Regions from separate parts of the Mediterraneibacter sp. 210702-DFI.3.120 genome, predicted to be linked through region 4. Evidence: predicted binding sites of a transcription regulator. Region 4 holds the regulator's gene; each other region holds the start of a gene.
What was found. The regulator Rex, encoded in region 4, represses fermentation and respiration genes when NADH is low (regulators of the CRP and FNR family bind a similar motif). The targets are predictions, from matches to a motif close to ATTGTTAANTANTTAACAAT.
Positions count from the first base shown of each region.

Region 1: the regulator Rex is predicted to act here: its motif matches at 1,534-1,553, upstream of gap (type I glyceraldehyde-3-phosphate dehydrogenase).
Region 2: the regulator Rex is predicted to act here: its motif matches at 2,142-2,161, upstream of LI162_RS00835 (aminoglycoside phosphotransferase family protein).
Region 3: the regulator Rex is predicted to act here: its motif matches at 2,495-2,514, upstream of pckA (phosphoenolpyruvate carboxykinase (ATP)).

Region 1 covers NZ_JAJCNG010000003.1:162,140-166,326, forward strand. Annotated here, with positions in the region: gene mnmA (tRNA 2-thiouridine(34) synthase MnmA) at 1-654, shown strand, start outside; gene LI162_RS03405 (histidinol-phosphatase HisJ family protein) at 651-1,472, shown strand; gene gap (type I glyceraldehyde-3-phosphate dehydrogenase) at 1,630-2,649, shown strand; gene LI162_RS03415 (phosphoglycerate kinase) at 2,805-4,004, shown strand; gene tpiA (triose-phosphate isomerase) at 4,092-4,187, shown strand, end outside.
Region 2 covers NZ_JAJCNG010000001.1:166,426-170,612, forward strand. Annotated here, with positions in the region: gene LI162_RS00830 (cell wall hydrolase) at 1-1,109, shown strand, start outside; gene LI162_RS00835 (aminoglycoside phosphotransferase family protein) at 1,192-1,947, opposite strand; gene adhE (bifunctional acetaldehyde-CoA/alcohol dehydrogenase) at 2,374-4,187, opposite strand, start outside.
Region 3 covers NZ_JAJCNG010000008.1:53,643-57,829, reverse strand. Annotated here, with positions in the region: gene LI162_RS05995 (SPFH domain-containing protein) at 1-407, opposite strand, end outside; gene pckA (phosphoenolpyruvate carboxykinase (ATP)) at 710-2,314, opposite strand; gene cobT (nicotinate-nucleotide--dimethylbenzimidazole phosphoribosyltransferase) at 2,680-3,798, shown strand; gene cobS (adenosylcobinamide-GDP ribazoletransferase) at 3,817-4,187, shown strand, end outside.
Region 4 covers NZ_JAJCNG010000013.1:52,262-56,448, reverse strand. Annotated here, with positions in the region: gene LI162_RS08605 (bifunctional ADP-dependent NAD(P)H-hydrate dehydratase/NAD(P)H-hydrate epimerase) at 1-1,285, opposite strand, end outside; gene LI162_RS08600 (redox-sensing transcriptional repressor Rex) at 1,396-2,031, opposite strand; gene LI162_RS08595 (ABC-F family ATP-binding cassette domain-containing protein) at 2,197-4,137, shown strand.

The DNA of each region.
Region 1 (4,187 bases), on a different contig from region 4:
TATGCAATCCGAAGATCTGCAACGCTTGCGAAAGATCAGACTTATGCACTTTATAATCTGACACAGGAACAGCTGGAACATACATTGATGCCGGTTGGAAATTATTCAAAAGATCAGATCCGTGAGATGGCAGAAAAAATCGGACTGCAGGTGGCAAATAAACCGGATAGTCAGGATATCTGTTTTGTTCCGGATGGAGACTATGCATCTTTTATTGAAGAAAACGCAGATGCTCCGATTCGTCAGGGAAATTTCGTGACACCGGATGGGAAGATCCTTGGAAAACACAAAGGAATCATTCATTATACAGTAGGACAGCGTAAAGGACTTGGGCTTGCATTAGGGTATCCTGCATTTGTACTGGAGATTCGTCCGGAGACAGATGAAGTTGTAATAGGAACTTATGAAGAATCACTGACTTATACGTTACGTGCAAATGAACTGAATTTTATGAGCGCAGAGGATATTACAGAACCAATCCGGGTGTTTGCAAAAATCCGCTACAATCATAAAGGGGCCTGGTGTACAGTGGAGAAGACAGGCGAAGATGAGATTACCTGTACATTTGATGAACCAATCCGTGCAGTGACACCGGGACAGGCAGTTGTTCTTTATGATGGTGAGTATGTATTAGGAGGCGGCACAATATTATGATAACATGTGATGCTCATATGCATACAAGATTTTCAGAAGATAGTGATGCATCTGTACATTCCATGCTTGATGCAGCGGTGAATAAAGGAATGCAGGCAGTCTGCATCACGGATCATCTTGATAAAGACTTTCCGGAAACACCGGATTTTCCGGCGGGGGCATTTATGTTCGACCTAGATGAATATTTCAGCAGACTGACGCAATTAAAAACAGAATATCAGAAGAAACTGGAAGTCCGAATCGGTGTAGAGATCGGACTTCAGCCACACTTGGGAGAATATTATAAAGAACTGACAGAAAAATATCCGTTTGATTTTGTGATCGGTTCAGTACATCTTATCCATGGACAGGATCCGTATTATCGCGGATTTTTCGAAGGCCGGAGTGATGAAGAGGCTTATCGTGAGGCATTTCAGGTGACAATTGAAAATCTGAAAAAAATAGATTCCTTCGATAGCCTGGGGCATCTGGATTATGTTGTCCGTTATGGCGCACATCAGGCAGAAGCATATTCTTACAGAAAATATGCAGAAGAGATCGATGAGATACTAAAACATCTGATCAGTCATGGTAAAGGACTTGAGATGAACATGGCGGGAATGAAATATGGACTTGGATTTCCAAATCCACATCCGGATGTGATCAGAAGATATAAGGAACTTGGTGGTGAAATTGTCACAATCGGAGCAGATGCACACAGATCGGAACATGTAGCTTTTGACTATGAACAGGCGCGAGAGATACTTACAGGCTGCGGTTTTAGTTATTATGCAGAATTTAAGGGGCGGAAACCGGTATTTAGGAGAATTGTTCCATAAAATTAGAATTATATGGATTTAAGACTTGAATTTTTGTTCGTGTTTTAGTACAATAAATCTAGTTGATGAATATTTAACAATTATCGCTTTGTTAAATTCATCGCCATGGCTGGAGATACAGTCATAAATTTTTTAAACTTTTTAGGAGGAATTAATCATGGCAGTAAAAGTAGCGATTAATGGTTTTGGACGTATCGGACGTCTTGCTTTCAGACAGATGTTCGGAGCAGAAGGATATGAGGTAGTAGCAATCAACGACCTTACATCTCCTAAGATGCTTGCTCACTTATTAAAATATGACTCAACTCAGGGAACATACGCTCTTGCAGATACAGTAGAGGCAGGAGAGGATTCCATCACAGTTGACGGAAAAGAGATCAAGATCTACGCAAAAGCTAACGCAGCTGAACTTCCTTGGGGAGAAATCGGTGTTGACGTTGTTCTGGAGTGTACAGGATTCTACACATCCAAAGCAAAAGCTCAGGCTCACATCGATGCAGGTGCTAAGAAAGTAGTTATTTCTGCTCCAGCTGGAAATGACCTTCCGACAATCGTTTACAATGTAAACCACGAGACACTTTCAAAAGATGAGAACATCATCTCCGCAGCTTCTTGTACAACAAACTGCCTGGCTCCGATGGCAAAAGCTCTTAACGACCTTGCAGCAATCAAGTCCGGTATCATGTGTACAATCCACGCTTACACAGGAGATCAGATGACACTTGATGGACCGCAGAGAAAAGGTGATCTTAGAAGATCTCGTGCAGCTGCAGTTAACATCGTACCAAACAGCACAGGTGCTGCTAAAGCAATCGGTCTTGTTATCCCAGAACTGAACGGAAAACTTATCGGATCTGCTCAGCGTGTTCCTACACCAACAGGTTCTACAACAATCCTTACAGCAGTAGTTGACGGAGAAGTTACAGTTGATCAGATCAACGAGGCTATGAAGGCTGCTTCCAACGAGTCCTTCGGATACAACACAGATCAGATCGTATCCAGCGATATCGTAGGAATGAGATATGGTTCACTGTTTGATGCTACTCAGACAATGGCTCTTCCAGTTGGCGATGGTACAACAGAGGTTCAGGTTGTTTCATGGTATGACAACGAGAACTCTTACACAAGCCAGATGGTAAGAACAATCAAATACTTTGGAAAACTTCTTGAGGCTTAATTCTTTTTGAGGAATTAGAATCTCAGAGATTTATCTGAATTATTGACTCACAATGGGGTCCGGTCTTATTGTAGGACCGGACCCCATTTTCTTTGTGCAGAACAGATTCTGCACGTGAAAGTGACAGGAAATAGAAATACAGGAGGCTATGAAAAATGGCAGCACTTAATAAAAAATCCGTAGATGATATCAATGTAAAAGGAAAAAGAGTTCTTGTAAGATGTGACTTCAACGTACCGCTTCAGGATGGAAAGATCACAGATGAGAACCGTATCGTGGCAGCTCTTCCTACAATCAAGAAGCTGATTGCTGATGGAGGAAAAGTAATCCTTTGTTCCCACCTTGGAAAACCGAAGGGAGAGCCAAAGCCGGAGCTTTCACTTGCACCAGTAGCAGTAAGACTTTCTGAGCTCCTCGGACAGGAAGTTAAATTTGCAGCTGATCCGGAAGTAGTTGGACCAAACGCAAAAGCAGCTGTTGAAGCTATGAAAGATGGAGATGTTATCCTTCTTGAAAATACACGTTACAGAGCAGAAGAGACAAAGAATGGTGAAGCATTCAGCAAAGATCTTGCATCTCTTTGTGATGTATTTGTAAACGATGCATTCGGAACAGCCCACAGAGCACACTGTTCTAACGTAGGTGTTACACAGTTCGTTGACACAGCTGTTGTTGGATACTTAATGCAGAAAGAAATCGATTTCCTTGGAAATGCAGTAGAGAATCCGGAGAGACCATTTGTTGCTATCCTTGGTGGATCCAAAGTTTCCAGCAAGATTTCTGTAATCAACAACCTTCTTGACAAAGTTGACACACTGATCATTGGTGGCGGAATGTGCTATACATTTACAAAAGCTCAGGGCGGTAATGTAGGAAATTCCCTTCTTGAGGAAGATTACTTACAGTATGCACTTGACATGGTTAAGAAAGCAGAGGAGAAAGGTGTTAAACTTCTTCTTCCAGTAGATGCTGTTGCAGCAGATGCTTTCTCTAACGATGCAAATACAAAAGTTGTAGCTCAGAACGAGATCCCGGACGGATGGATGGGTCTTGATATCGGACCTAAGACAGCTGAGATGTTCGCTGATGCTGTTAAATCTGCGAAGACAGTTGTATGGAACGGACCAATGGGATGCTTCGAGATGCCGAAATTCGCTGAAGGAACAAAGGCAGTAGCAGAAGCACTTGCCAACACAGATGCTGTAACAATCATCGGTGGTGGAGATTCTGCAGCAGCTGTTAACCAGCTTGGATATGGTGACAAGATGACACATATCTCTACAGGTGGTGGAGCTTCTCTTGAATTCCTCGAAGGAAAAGAACTTCCGGGAGTAGCGGCAGCTAACGATAAATAATAAGAATCTGTAATTACAGATCAGAAGAAACCCGTGTTGTTACATTTCACACGGGTTCTGAATATAAAATTCAAGGAGATAAGAACAATGGCAAGAAAGAAAATTATTGCAGGAAACTGGAAAATGAACAAAACTCCAAGCGAGGCAGTTGCGCTTGTAGAAGAGTTAAAACCACTCGTAGCT
Region 2 (4,187 bases), on a different contig from region 4:
TTGTATTTTCTGCACTTCCTGTCTATGCTACAGACACGATAGACAATCTGCAAAACCAGACCTCTGCCCTTGAGAACGAATTAAAAGGCATCAACCAGGATATCCTCACCCTGAGTGAGAAGATATCTGATACTGAGATGCAGGTTGAGATCCTCAACAGTGATATAGACAAAACACAGGATGATCTTGAGAAAGCGCAGAAAAACGAAGATCAGCAGTATGAAGATATGAAAAGCCGTATCAAATATATGTATGAGCACGGAAGTGCTACAATGCTTGAGATGCTTTTCTCAGCAGAAAATATGTCAGATTTTCTAAACAAAGCTGATTTTATTGAAAATTTAAGTAACTACGACCGCAAAGCTCTGAACGATCTGAAAGATGTTCACCAGCAGATTGCCGATCAGAAAGCAGACCTGGAAGCACAGCAGGCTTCCATGAAAGATTTACAGAACCAATTGCAGACACAGCAGACACAATTACAGGCAAAAGCTGCTGCAACTTCTACTAATTTGAATGAAGTGAATGCAAAACTGCAGAAAGCCAAAGAAGAAGAGGCAGCTCGTCAGGCAGAAGAAGCCAGGAAACAGGCGGAAGCCGCTGCAAAAGCCGAAGCAGCTGCAAAAGCTGAGGCTGCTGCCAGTGCGAACAAAGCGAATACTTCCAGTTCCTCTGGGAACTCCGGCAATTCAGGTTCCTCATCCTCCGGAAGTTCAAGTTCTTCTGGTGGCTCCAATAGTTCCGGATCTGCCATTGCGTCTGATGACCTTACACTTCTTGCAGCAATCCTGCAATGTGAGGCCCACTATGATTACGACTCTATGCTTGCAGTTGCTACAGTCATTATGAATCGTGTATATAGCAGTCGCTTTCCGAATTCTATTCATGATGTCATCTATGCCCAAGGACAGTTTGCTCCTGTATGGACAGGTTCCTTAGACCGTGTATTAAAGCAAGGTCCACGAAGTCTTTCTATCCAGGTTGCACAGGATGCGATCAACGGAGCTCGTCTTGCTGCCGTAGCCGACTGTTATTACTTCCTGTACGCACCATCGACAAGCAGAACCGGTGTTGTAATTGGCGATAACGTTTTCTTTACAAGTTGGTAAAATAATAAAAAGAAGATTAAGAAGCGCCGGAAGATTTCATTTTCATCTTCCAGCGCTTCTTTTTTAGAAACAACTCTATTTTCTACTGATAATCAACAACATCAATCCATCTCATCAGAAAATCTTTTTCAAGTTCATTTTCTTTAGATAACTGTGCTGCTGCCACAATCGGAAGCCACTGCTGTACATACTGCATTGCTGTATCACTCTTCTTGCAGAACAATTTCAGATAGAGATCTGCTACTTTCTGATCTTTCAGTGCGAAAAGCAAATATGTCATCGCTGCATCTGCACTTGCATTTCCCTGTGTTGCATGAGCCCAGTCAACTACAGTCATCTTTCCATTCTTTCCTACGATCACATTACTCGGATTAAAGTCTCCGTGACATACTTTATTATGCTTTGGCATACTCTCAAGTCTTGTCAGAAGTTCATAACGTGTAGTCGCATCAAGATCTTTCAATCCATTGATCTGACGAGCTAATTTATCTTTCATTCCTTTCAGAAGCGGTGATTTCTTACTCTGAACCTGTAACTGGAGATCAACAAAGTCTTCCATATATTTTTCCAGATTCTTCATATCAGATTCCATCATGTCCTCAAGTGTCTTACCTGCTTTGTACTCAATAGCAATTGCCCACTTTCCATCAATCTGAGTTACTTCTTTTACCTTCGGAATGTCCAGACCTGTCTCTTCTACTCTTGCAGTATTCAGAGCCTCATTAAATACATCTGACTTCGGATGTCCTTCATTAAAAACTTTCACGATACAATCATCACATTTATAGACTGATTTGTAAGCACGTTTCACGATGAGATTTTTTTCTTCTAACTTCATAATATAGACCTCCTTATATCTTGAACGCCCCTTCTTGTCTGCTCTTATTTTATCTCAGCTCTGCAGGGCTGTTCCTTTTGCCTTACGGCTCTTACTTTGTTTTGATGATGTCATTATATCTCACAATTTTTAGAAATAAAACCCCTTTAGAGCAAGTTTGTGCAGTTTTTAACAAGATTTTTTACCTCTTATACATTGTCTATTTATTAACAATCATGAGCTTTAGCTCGTTGCTCACGTATACTTGGAAAACTCAAAAACTGTATTTTCCAAGTTATCGCGGCAGTCGCCAAGGTCTTGTGCAAGCACAGACTTTGGCTCGTTGCTCACGTAAAAAAAAGACAGAACAATGCTTTTCAACATCATTCTGTCTCTCTTCGTATATTTTAGATTCTAACGGTCATATGCCTGCTTATGCAATGCGATTTATTTTCCGTAGTAGCATTTCAGGTACAGATCTTTGATCTCCTGGATGAGTGGGTATCTTGGGTTAGCTCCTGTACACTGATCGTTGAATGCCTGCTCTGACATTTCATCAAGTGTGTCAAGGAAGTACTTCTCATCAATGCCGTAATCTTTGATTGTCTTCTTGATTCCGATCTTCTCTTTGAGTTCTTCAAGTTTAGCGATGAAGTTCTCAAATACTTCTTTATCATCTTTACCTGTGCATCCTGCGAAGCGTCCGAGTTCTGCGTATCTTGCAAGTGCATGTGGGTACTGATACTGTGAGAATGTTCCCATCTTTGTCGGAACTTCTGCTGCATTGTATCTCATAACTTCTGTAAGGATTACTGCGTTAGCAACACCGTGTGGCAGGTGGTGGAAAGCACCAAGCTTATGAGCCATGGAGTGGTTAACACCAAGGAATGCATTTGCGAATGCCATACCAGCCATACAGGAAGCGTTTGCCATCTCTTCACGAGCCTTCGGATCGTTTGCTCCGTTCTCGTATGCAGATGGAAGGTTCTCGAATACAAGCTTAACAGCCTTCATAGCAAGACCATCTGTGTAATCTGTTGCCATGATAGATACATATGCCTCGATTGCATGTGTCATAACGTCGATACCTGAAGCACTTGTCAGTCCCTTCGGCTGTGTCATCATGTTGTCTACGTCTACGATTGCCATGTTTGGAAGCAGAGCGTAGTCAGCGATTGGCCATTTAACACCTGTGTCAGCGTCTGTGATGATTGCGAATGGTGTTACCTCAGAACCTGTTCCTGAAGATGTTGGGATAGCTATGAAGTAAGCTTTCTCTCCCATCTTAGGGAATGTAAATACTCTCTTACGGATGTCCATGAAGTCCATAGCCATATCTTCGAAGTTTGCTTCCGGATGCTCATACATGATCCACATGATCTTACCTGCGTCCATTGCAGATCCACCACCAAGAGCGATGATTGTATCTGGCTCGAACTGTCTCATCTGGTCAACACCCTTGCGTGCACACTGAAGTGTCGGGTCTGGTGCTACTTCGAAGAAGCATGTATGCTGGATTCCCATTTCATCTAATTTATCTTCGATCGGTTTTACATATCCGTTCTTGTAAAGGAAGGAGTCTGTTACGATAAATGCTTTCTTCTTATGCATTACTGTTCCAAGCTCATCCAGTGCAACCGGCATAGAACCTTTCTTGAAGTAAACTTTCTCAGGTGTTCTGAACCACAGCATATTTTCTCTCCTCTCTGCAACTGTCTTGATGTTAAGCAGATGTTTTACTCCTACGTTCTCTGATACAGAGTTTCCACCCCATGATCCACATCCAAGTGTAAGGGACGGAGCCATCTTGAAGTTATAAAGGTCTCCGATTCCACCGTGAGAAGAAGGTGTGTTGATCAGTACACGGCAAGTCTTCATTGCTGCTGCATGTTTTGCGATCTTCTCTGTCTCTGCCGGATGTACGTAGAGTGAAGATGTATGTCCATATCCACCGTCTGCTACAAGCTGAGCTGCTTTCTCAAGAGCCTCATCAAATGTTTTAGCTTTGTACATACCAAGTACCGGTGATAATTTCTCATGTGCAAATTCTTCTGAAATATCTACAGATTCAACTTCTCCGATCAGGATCTTTGTATTCTTCGGTACATCAACGCCTGCCATCTGAGCGATTTCATAAGCTGATTTTCCTGGGATCTTGCTGTTCAGCGCACCGTTGATGATGATTGTCTTACGAACTTTGTCAAGCTCCTCACCTGGTTTCAGGAAGTAGCATCCTCTGTACTGGAATTCTTTCTTAACTT
Region 3 (4,187 bases), on a different contig from region 4:
GTTGTAGAAACACCCAGGAGACTGGAAAGATTTGCTCCCTTCTTGGAATTGTTATCAACATCTCCACTCTGACTCAACTTTGTCTTGGAAGCAGGGTTTACACTGGTACAGAATGGATTGACAAAATAGAATCCGGCTTCTTTCAGTGTACCGATATAGTTTCCAAAAAGTGTAAGAACCAGAGCTTCCTGTGGTTTCAGCACCTTCAATCCAAGAAATGGAACCCATCCGATGCACAGCCAGATAATGCTGACAACCAGTCCAGCGATAACCGGCGGAGCATCAAACTCATGTTCCAGTGCGATTGCGGACAGAACGCATCCTGCTATTGCAATCAGATAGAGCAGACAAAAGAGCAGAAGCATTCCCATTCCGTTTTTCTTATTTGATAATATTTTTTCATTCATAGTGATTCCTCCTCTGGAAATAAAATGAAATTTATTTGATATCATTATGATATCACTTTTAGAAAAAGAAGTCAACAAGAACAAAGAATGTGCCTTGGCACATTCTTGCGCCTGCGGCGGTCGCTTGCGACACCTACCTTGTACGCCGCAGTGCGCATCCTGAGCGGAGCGTTTTTTACATATTAGGAAAGGACTTTCCTAATATATAAAAAAGCTGTGAAAGATAAGTAATTTCATCTTTCACAGCTTCTATTTACATATTTATTCTATCAATCCCAGAATTTTGGAATACAAGAACAATCTTACAGCTGAGGACCTGCAGCAACAAGTGCTTTACCAGCTTCATTTCCTTCGTATTTAGCGAAGTTCTTGATGAATCTCTGAGCAAGGTCTTTTGCCTTAACATCCCATTCAGCAGCGTCAGCGTATGTGTCACGAGGATCAAGGATTCCTGTGTCAACACCCTCAAGCTCTGTAGGTACTTCGAAGTTGAAGTATGGGATTGTCTTTGTAGGAGCTTTGTTGATTGCTCCGTTAAGGATAGCGTCGATGATTCCACGAGTATCTTTAATGGAGATACGTTTTCCTGTTCCGTTCCATCCTGTGTTAACAAGGTAAGCCTTAGCTCCGCTAACTTCCATCTTCTTAACAAGTTCCTCTGCATATTTTGTAGGATGCAGCTCAAGGAATGCCTGTCCGAAGCAAGCTGAGAATGTTGGTGTAGGCTCTGTAATTCCACGCTCTGTACCAGCAAGTTTTGCTGTAAATCCAGACAGGAAGTAGTACTGTGTCTGATTCTCTGTCAGGATAGATACCGGAGGAAGTACTCCGAAAGCATCTGCAGACAGGAAGATTACATTCTTAGCTGCCGGTGCAGAAGATACTGGACGAACGATGTTCTTAATGTGGTTGATCGGGTAAGATACACGAGTGTTCTCTGTTACGCTCTTGTCGTTAAAGTCGATCTTTCCGTTCTCGTCAAGTGTAACGTTCTCAAGAAGAGCGTCACGAACGATTGCGTTGTAGATGTCTGGCTCAGACTCTTTGTCAAGGTTGATAACCTTAGCGTAGCATCCACCCTCGAAGTTGAATACTCCGTTGTCATCCCAGCCGTGCTCGTCATCACCGATGAGGAGTCTCTTAGGATCTGTGGAAAGTGTTGTCTTACCTGTTCCTGAAAGACCGAAGAAGATTGCTGTGTTCTCTCCGTTGAGGTCTGTGTTAGCTGAGCAGTGCATGGAAGCAATTCCCTTAAGTGGAAGGAAGTAGTTCATCATAGAGAACATACCTTTCTTCATCTCTCCGCCGTACCATGTGTTAACGATAACCTGCTCTTTGCTTGTGATGTTGAAAAGTACAGCTGTCTCAGAGTTAAGTCCGAGCTCTTTGTAGTTCTCAACTTTAGCTTTGGAAGCATTGTAAACAACGAAATCTGGCTCGAAGTTCTCAAGTTCTTCCTCTGTTGGCTGAATGAACATATTTGTTACGAAATGTGCCTGCCAAGCTACTTCAACGATAAAACGGATTGCCATACGAGTATCTTTGTTAGCACCGCAGAATGCATCTACAACGAAAAGTCTCTTGTTAGAGAGCTCTTTGATTGCGATATCTTTAACAGCTGCCCAAGCTTCTTCTGTAGCTGGGTGGTTGTCGTTCTTGTATTCATCAGATGTCCACCAAACTGTATCTTTGGAGTTCTCATCCATAACGATGAATTTATCTTTAGGAGAACGTCCTGTGTAAACACCTGTCATAACATTGACAGCACCGAGTTCACTTTCCTGTCCTTTTTCAAAACCTTCAAGCTCCGGTTTTGTCTCTTCTTCGAATAATAATTCGTAGGAAGGGTTGTATACGACTTCTGTTGTTCCAGTAATGCCATACTTACTTAAATCAATTTTTGCCATCTTACATATACCTCTTTCTTTCTAATGATAGAATAAAATGCTGCTCATGCAAGCTTTTCATATCCTTTTTTAATTATACATATTATGTGAAGAAAATCAATAAAAATCCCGTAAATTTTTTAACAAAGAACTGGGAAAAATGAAAGATTTCATATTAAAAATGCAAGAAGAAAAAAGAAAAATGTCAAAAAATGAAAAATTACAAGGAAAATATGACAGATTCCGTTGCTTTTTTATATATCAGAATGAAAAAAATTATGATAAAATAGGAGAATGATGCTAGAAAATGCGAAAAAAACTGGCTTGTGAAGTTAGAAAGACAAACTATAGATCAGAAGAAAATAATAAGAAAAGCAGACATAACAATGGTAGATGATGAAAGAAAAACGACAAAAAATGAAAAGATGTCGATGAAAGAAAATGAAAGATTATTGATTGAAAAATTCAAAATGATAAAACCGGTGGAGAAATCCTATGAAGAACAGGCAAAAAGACGATGGAAAACAGTTGCAAAACCACTGTTTAGCTTAGGAAAACTGGAAGATGCTGTGATCCGGATGGCTGGAATTCGAAGAAAAGCGGATTTTGAGATTAAAAAGAAAGGCTTGCTGATCTTTTGTGCGGATAATGGAGTTGTATCAGAAGGAGTGACCCAGACCGGACAGGAAGTGACAGCAATCGTTGCGGACAATTTTACAAAATGTGCGACGAGCGTATGTATTATGGCAGAGACCGCCGGAGTGGATTTATTTCCAATCGATATTGGAATGGTGACAGATGTTCCGTCGGTGACAGATCCGAAAGACAAAGTGATGTACGGAACAAAGAATATGGCGATGGAACCTGCAATGTCAAGAGAACAGGCTGCACAAGCCGTTCTTATTGGCATACGAAAGGTCAAAGAGCTGGCAGAACAAGGGTATGATCTGATCGCAACAGGTGAGATGGGGATTGGAAATACAACGACGAGCAGTGCTGTTGTGTCCGTTCTGCTTGATGAAAGTGTAGAAAATGTGACAGGGAGAGGCGCAGGCCTTAGTTCAGAAGGGTTAAACAGAAAGATTCAGGCAATCCAGACGGCAATTGAGAAAAATCAGCCGGACAAGGAAGATATTTTAGATGTCTTGTTCAAAGTCGGAGGGCTTGATATTGCCGGAATGACAGGTGCATTTCTCGGAGGTGCGATCTATCATATTCCGGTTCTGATTGATGGGTTCATCTCTTCTGCAGCAGCATTGTGCGCAGTGCGTATGGTTCCTGAGACGGCGGATTATATCCTGGCATCACATTGCTCTGGAGAACCGGCGGGGCGAATGGTCTTAGAAGAGCTGAAACTTCCATATCTGATTGATGCGAAGATGTCTCTTGGAGAAGGCAGTGGTGCAGTTGCAGCAATTCCACTTCTTGAGATGGGTGTGAATGTTTATCGGAAGATGAGTACCTTTGAGGAGATTAAAGTAGAGCAGTATGAAGAACTTAAGTGAAGATGAGGAGTAAGAAAAATGTGGTTATTGAACGCAATGATCATTGCAATCGCAATGTATTCTAAGATTCCGATGCCGCGGGTTGACTGGAATGAGAAAAATATGAGATATGCGATGTGCTTTTTCCCTCTTGTTGGTGTTATAATCGGTGTACTAGAGGCAGTTGCAGGGAATCTGATCACAGTATGGAAGGGAGAAGGAACTTTCTTTTATGCAGTTGTATTGACTTTGATTCCGGTTTTTATAACAGGTGGGATTCACCTGGATGGATTCGCAGATACGATGGACGCAAAAAGTTCTTATGGAGACCGGGAGAAGAAGCTGGAGATTCTGAAAGACCCACATACGGGAGCATTTGCGATCATCAGTCTTTGCTGTTATTTCCTTCT
Region 4 (4,187 bases):
GATTTACAAATCTCTGCCGATTTGTCTGTGCGACAACAGTACGACTGTCTTTTAACACACAGATTATGGATGATTTTGTATCCGGTCCAGATTGTTTTATGATCTGATCAAGTGCCTGGAAGCGATCTTCCATGATCGTATCAATACTCCATCCGGTCAGCCTTGACATTTCTTTCATATGTGGAGTTAAAATCACAGGTGCACAACATTGATTTAATAACTCTATATTCCTGCTCAGTAAATTAAGTCCATCGGCATCTATGACACATGGACAGGATACATTTTTCAATACATTTTTCAATATCTTTTCGGAAATCTGTCCCATTCCAAGTCCACAGCCAATACAAACCACATCAGCCCAGTCAAGAAGATGAGACAGTTGACTGTCATCATAAGAATCATAGCAGGATATGATTGCCTCCGGAAGAAGTTCCTGCAGTGCCAGACGGTTTTCACTTGCTGTATAAATCTGTACTAGACCGGCACCAACTGTATAGGCAGCACAGGCAGAAAGAAATGCAGCACCAGCCATCCCGGGACTTCCGGTGATCATAAGAACTTTTCCATAACTTCCCTTGTGTGAATTCATCATTCTCGAAGGAAGAAGTTTTCCAAGATCATTTTTGTCAAAGGTATAACAAACATCCAGGCGATTCGAAAAATATTTCGGATCAATTCCAATCGCAACCGGAATGCTCTCTCCTGCATAGGACTTGCCAGGGAAAAGCTCACAGCCTAATTTTACACATGCCATACATACTGTAAGGTCGGCTCGAAATGCTGTTCCAAGAATCTTTCCTGTTGCAGCACAGATTCCGGATGGAATATCAACAGCAACTTTTTCTGCATCCTGAAGATTCATCCAGTCGATCACATCTTTATAATGTCCTGTGATTTCACGGCAGAGTCCAACACCAAATACAGCATCAATTATTACAGTATATTCTTCATCCGGGAATTCTGTGAATACAGAAATCCCCATATTTTCTACAATCTGTTTCTGACATCGACATTCTTCACTTAAAGAAGCTTCTTTCCCTGCAAATAGTACATCTGCATGCTTTCCCTGTTCGGTTAAGAGCCTTGCTACTGCAAATCCGTCTCCACCATTGTTGCCGCTTCCACAAACAATCAGACTTTTTTCTGTGGAAATATTTTTCTTATGCATTGTCTCGACAATCTGAAGTGCTGCACGTTCCATAAGTACAAGGGATGGAATCCCAATTTCATGAATTGTGTGTGCATCAGCTTCACTCATCTGCTTCCCATTTGGAAGATATCTCATGCTTATCGCCTGACCTTTCTAACATTATTAATTCCTTTTAACATGAACAGATGCTGCGAAACCTCCTTTTGTCAGTTGGTCCCACAGCATCCTTGCAGCTTTGCTAGATTCTATTCTTTATCCTGCTGACAAAGGTTGTAAGATAACTTCATCAGTGTGTCAGATAAATGTACGTTCTCAACGACCACATCCTTTGGAAGGGAAAGGTCTGTATGTGCAAAATTCCAGATTCCCTTCACACCGTTATCTACCAGAATATCAGCCACTTCAATTGCTTTTGATTTTGGAAGTGTCAGTGCAGCAATTTCAATGTCATTATTCTTAAGAAAATCTTCCAGTTCATCAACCATACGCACAGGAATCCCCCTGATCGTTACGCCTTCCAGTCGAGGATTCACATCGAAAAGACTTTTCAGAATAAATCCGCTTCTTTCGAAGGAAGCATAGTTTGCTAGTGCCTGTCCTAAATTACCGGCACCAATGATAATAAAATTATGACATCTATCCAATCCTAAGATCTTTCCAATCTCTGTATAAAGATATTTCACATTGTATCCGTACCCCTGCTGGCCGAATCCACCGAAATTATTCAAATCCTGACGTATCTGTGAAGCCGTTACATGCATCTTCTTACTCAAGTCACTGGATGAAATTCTCTCTACGCCAGCCTCCAGCAGATCTCCCAGATATCTGTAGTACCTCGGAAGTCTGGAAATGACTGCGCGTGATATCTTTCTCTGTTCCAATTTTTAGCCCTCCACTCTTAAACTACTCTTTATTATATAAAAGAGTTAAAGTTCTGTCAAACTTTTGTTTTGCAAAAACCTTTAAAATCCATATATTTTCCTTGTATTTTCGACATTTTTCTATATAATGATAATGTTAGAAGTCAAAAAACGAGGTGAAAATATATGATACTCGCATGTCACAATATAGAAAAAGCGTTTGGGGAACGCGAAATTGTACGAGACGGCTCCTTTCATATTGAAGATCGTGAGAAAGCTGCTCTTGTCGGTGTGAATGGCGCCGGGAAATCAACAATCCTTAAGATGATCATCGGAGAAGAACCTCTTGATGGTGGAGAGGTTATTCTCGCGAAAGGAAAGACGCTAGGTTATCTTGCGCAGCGTCAGGATTTAAAATCCGGAAATACCATTTATGAGGAAGTAAAAAGTGCAAAAGCGGATATTTTTGCAATGGAAGCTCAGATTCGTTCCATTGAACATGAACTGAAGCATCTGGAAGGTGAGGAATTGCAGAGCCACCTGGAGACCTACAATCGTCTACAGTCTGAATTTGATGCAAGAAACGGTTATGCCTGCGAAAGTGAGATTACAGGTGTATTAAAGGGACTTGGGTTTACGGAAGACGATTTTAATAAACAGACAGATACACTTTCAGGAGGTCAGAAGACCCGTGTTTCTCTCGGAAAATTACTGCTTACAAGTCCGGATATCCTCCTGCTTGATGAGCCGACAAACCACTTGGATCTGAATTCCATTGCCTGGCTGGAAACATATCTGATCAATTATTCCGGAGCGGTATTTATCGTCTCCCATGACCGTTATTTCCTGAATCGTGTTGTCACAAAAGTTGTTGAGATTGACAATGCACAGGTTCGCATGTACCTTGGAAATTATAAAGATTATGCAATGAAAAAACAGCAGATCCGAGATGCACAGCTGAAAGAATACATGAATCAGCAGCGTGAGATCAAACATCAGCAGGCTGTTATTGATAAATTAAAGTCTTTCAATCGTGAAAAATCGATCAAACGTGCAGAGAGTCGTGAGAAAATGCTTGACAGGATTACGCCATTGGACAAACCGGTTGACAGTACGAAAGAAATGCATTTTACGCTGGAACCATCGCAGATCAGCGGAAATGATGTTCTTACAGTGGAACATCTCTCAAAGCAATTTGACAATCAAGTTCTCTTCAGTGATATCAGTTTTGAAATCAAACGTGGCGAACATGTCGCTGTGATTGGTGATAACGGAACCGGAAAGACAACACTTTTAAAGATCATTAATCAGGTTATTACAGCGGATCAGGGCGAATTCACACTTGGATCCAAAGTGACGATTGGTTATTACGACCAGGAACATCACGTACTTCATGATGATAAGACTATTTTTGATGAGATTTCTGATGACTATCCTGATCTTACCAATACACAGATCAGAAATACACTCGCTGCATTCCAGTTTACCGGAGATGAAGTGTTCAAAGAAATTCATACGTTAAGCGGTGGAGAAAAAGGACGCGTATCACTTGCCAAACTTATGCTTTCGGAAGCAAATTTTCTAATCCTTGATGAGCCAACCAACCATCTGGATATTACTTCTAAAGAAATTCTGGAAGAAGCATTAAATAACTACAGCGGAACGATACTTTATGTATCCCATGACCGTTATTTTATCAATCAGACCGCCTCCCGGATCCTTGAACTGGTGAATCAGACATTTGTTAATTACATCGGAAACTACGATTATTATCTGGAGAAAAAAGAAGCACTGACACTTGCTTATGCTTCTGGAAATGAAACAAATGCAGAAAATGTATCCAATTCAGGCAATTCTGCTGCATCCACTCCTGCTTCGGATTCAAAATTAAGCTGGCAGGAACAGAAGGAACAGCAGGCACGTGAACGTAAACGTAAAAATGAGTTGAAGAAAACAGAGGAAGAAATTGCAAAACTCGAAGATCGCAACACAGAGATTGACGAGGAACTGACGAAAGAGGAAGTTTATTCGAACTCTATTGAGTGCCAGAAACTTTCAACAGAACGCGCTGCAAATGAAGCAAGATTAGAGGAATTGTATGAATTGTGGGAAGAATTAGCAGAATAATGAATCTGCATAACAGTAATCGCCTGACAGCTACTACTTATGGTAACTGT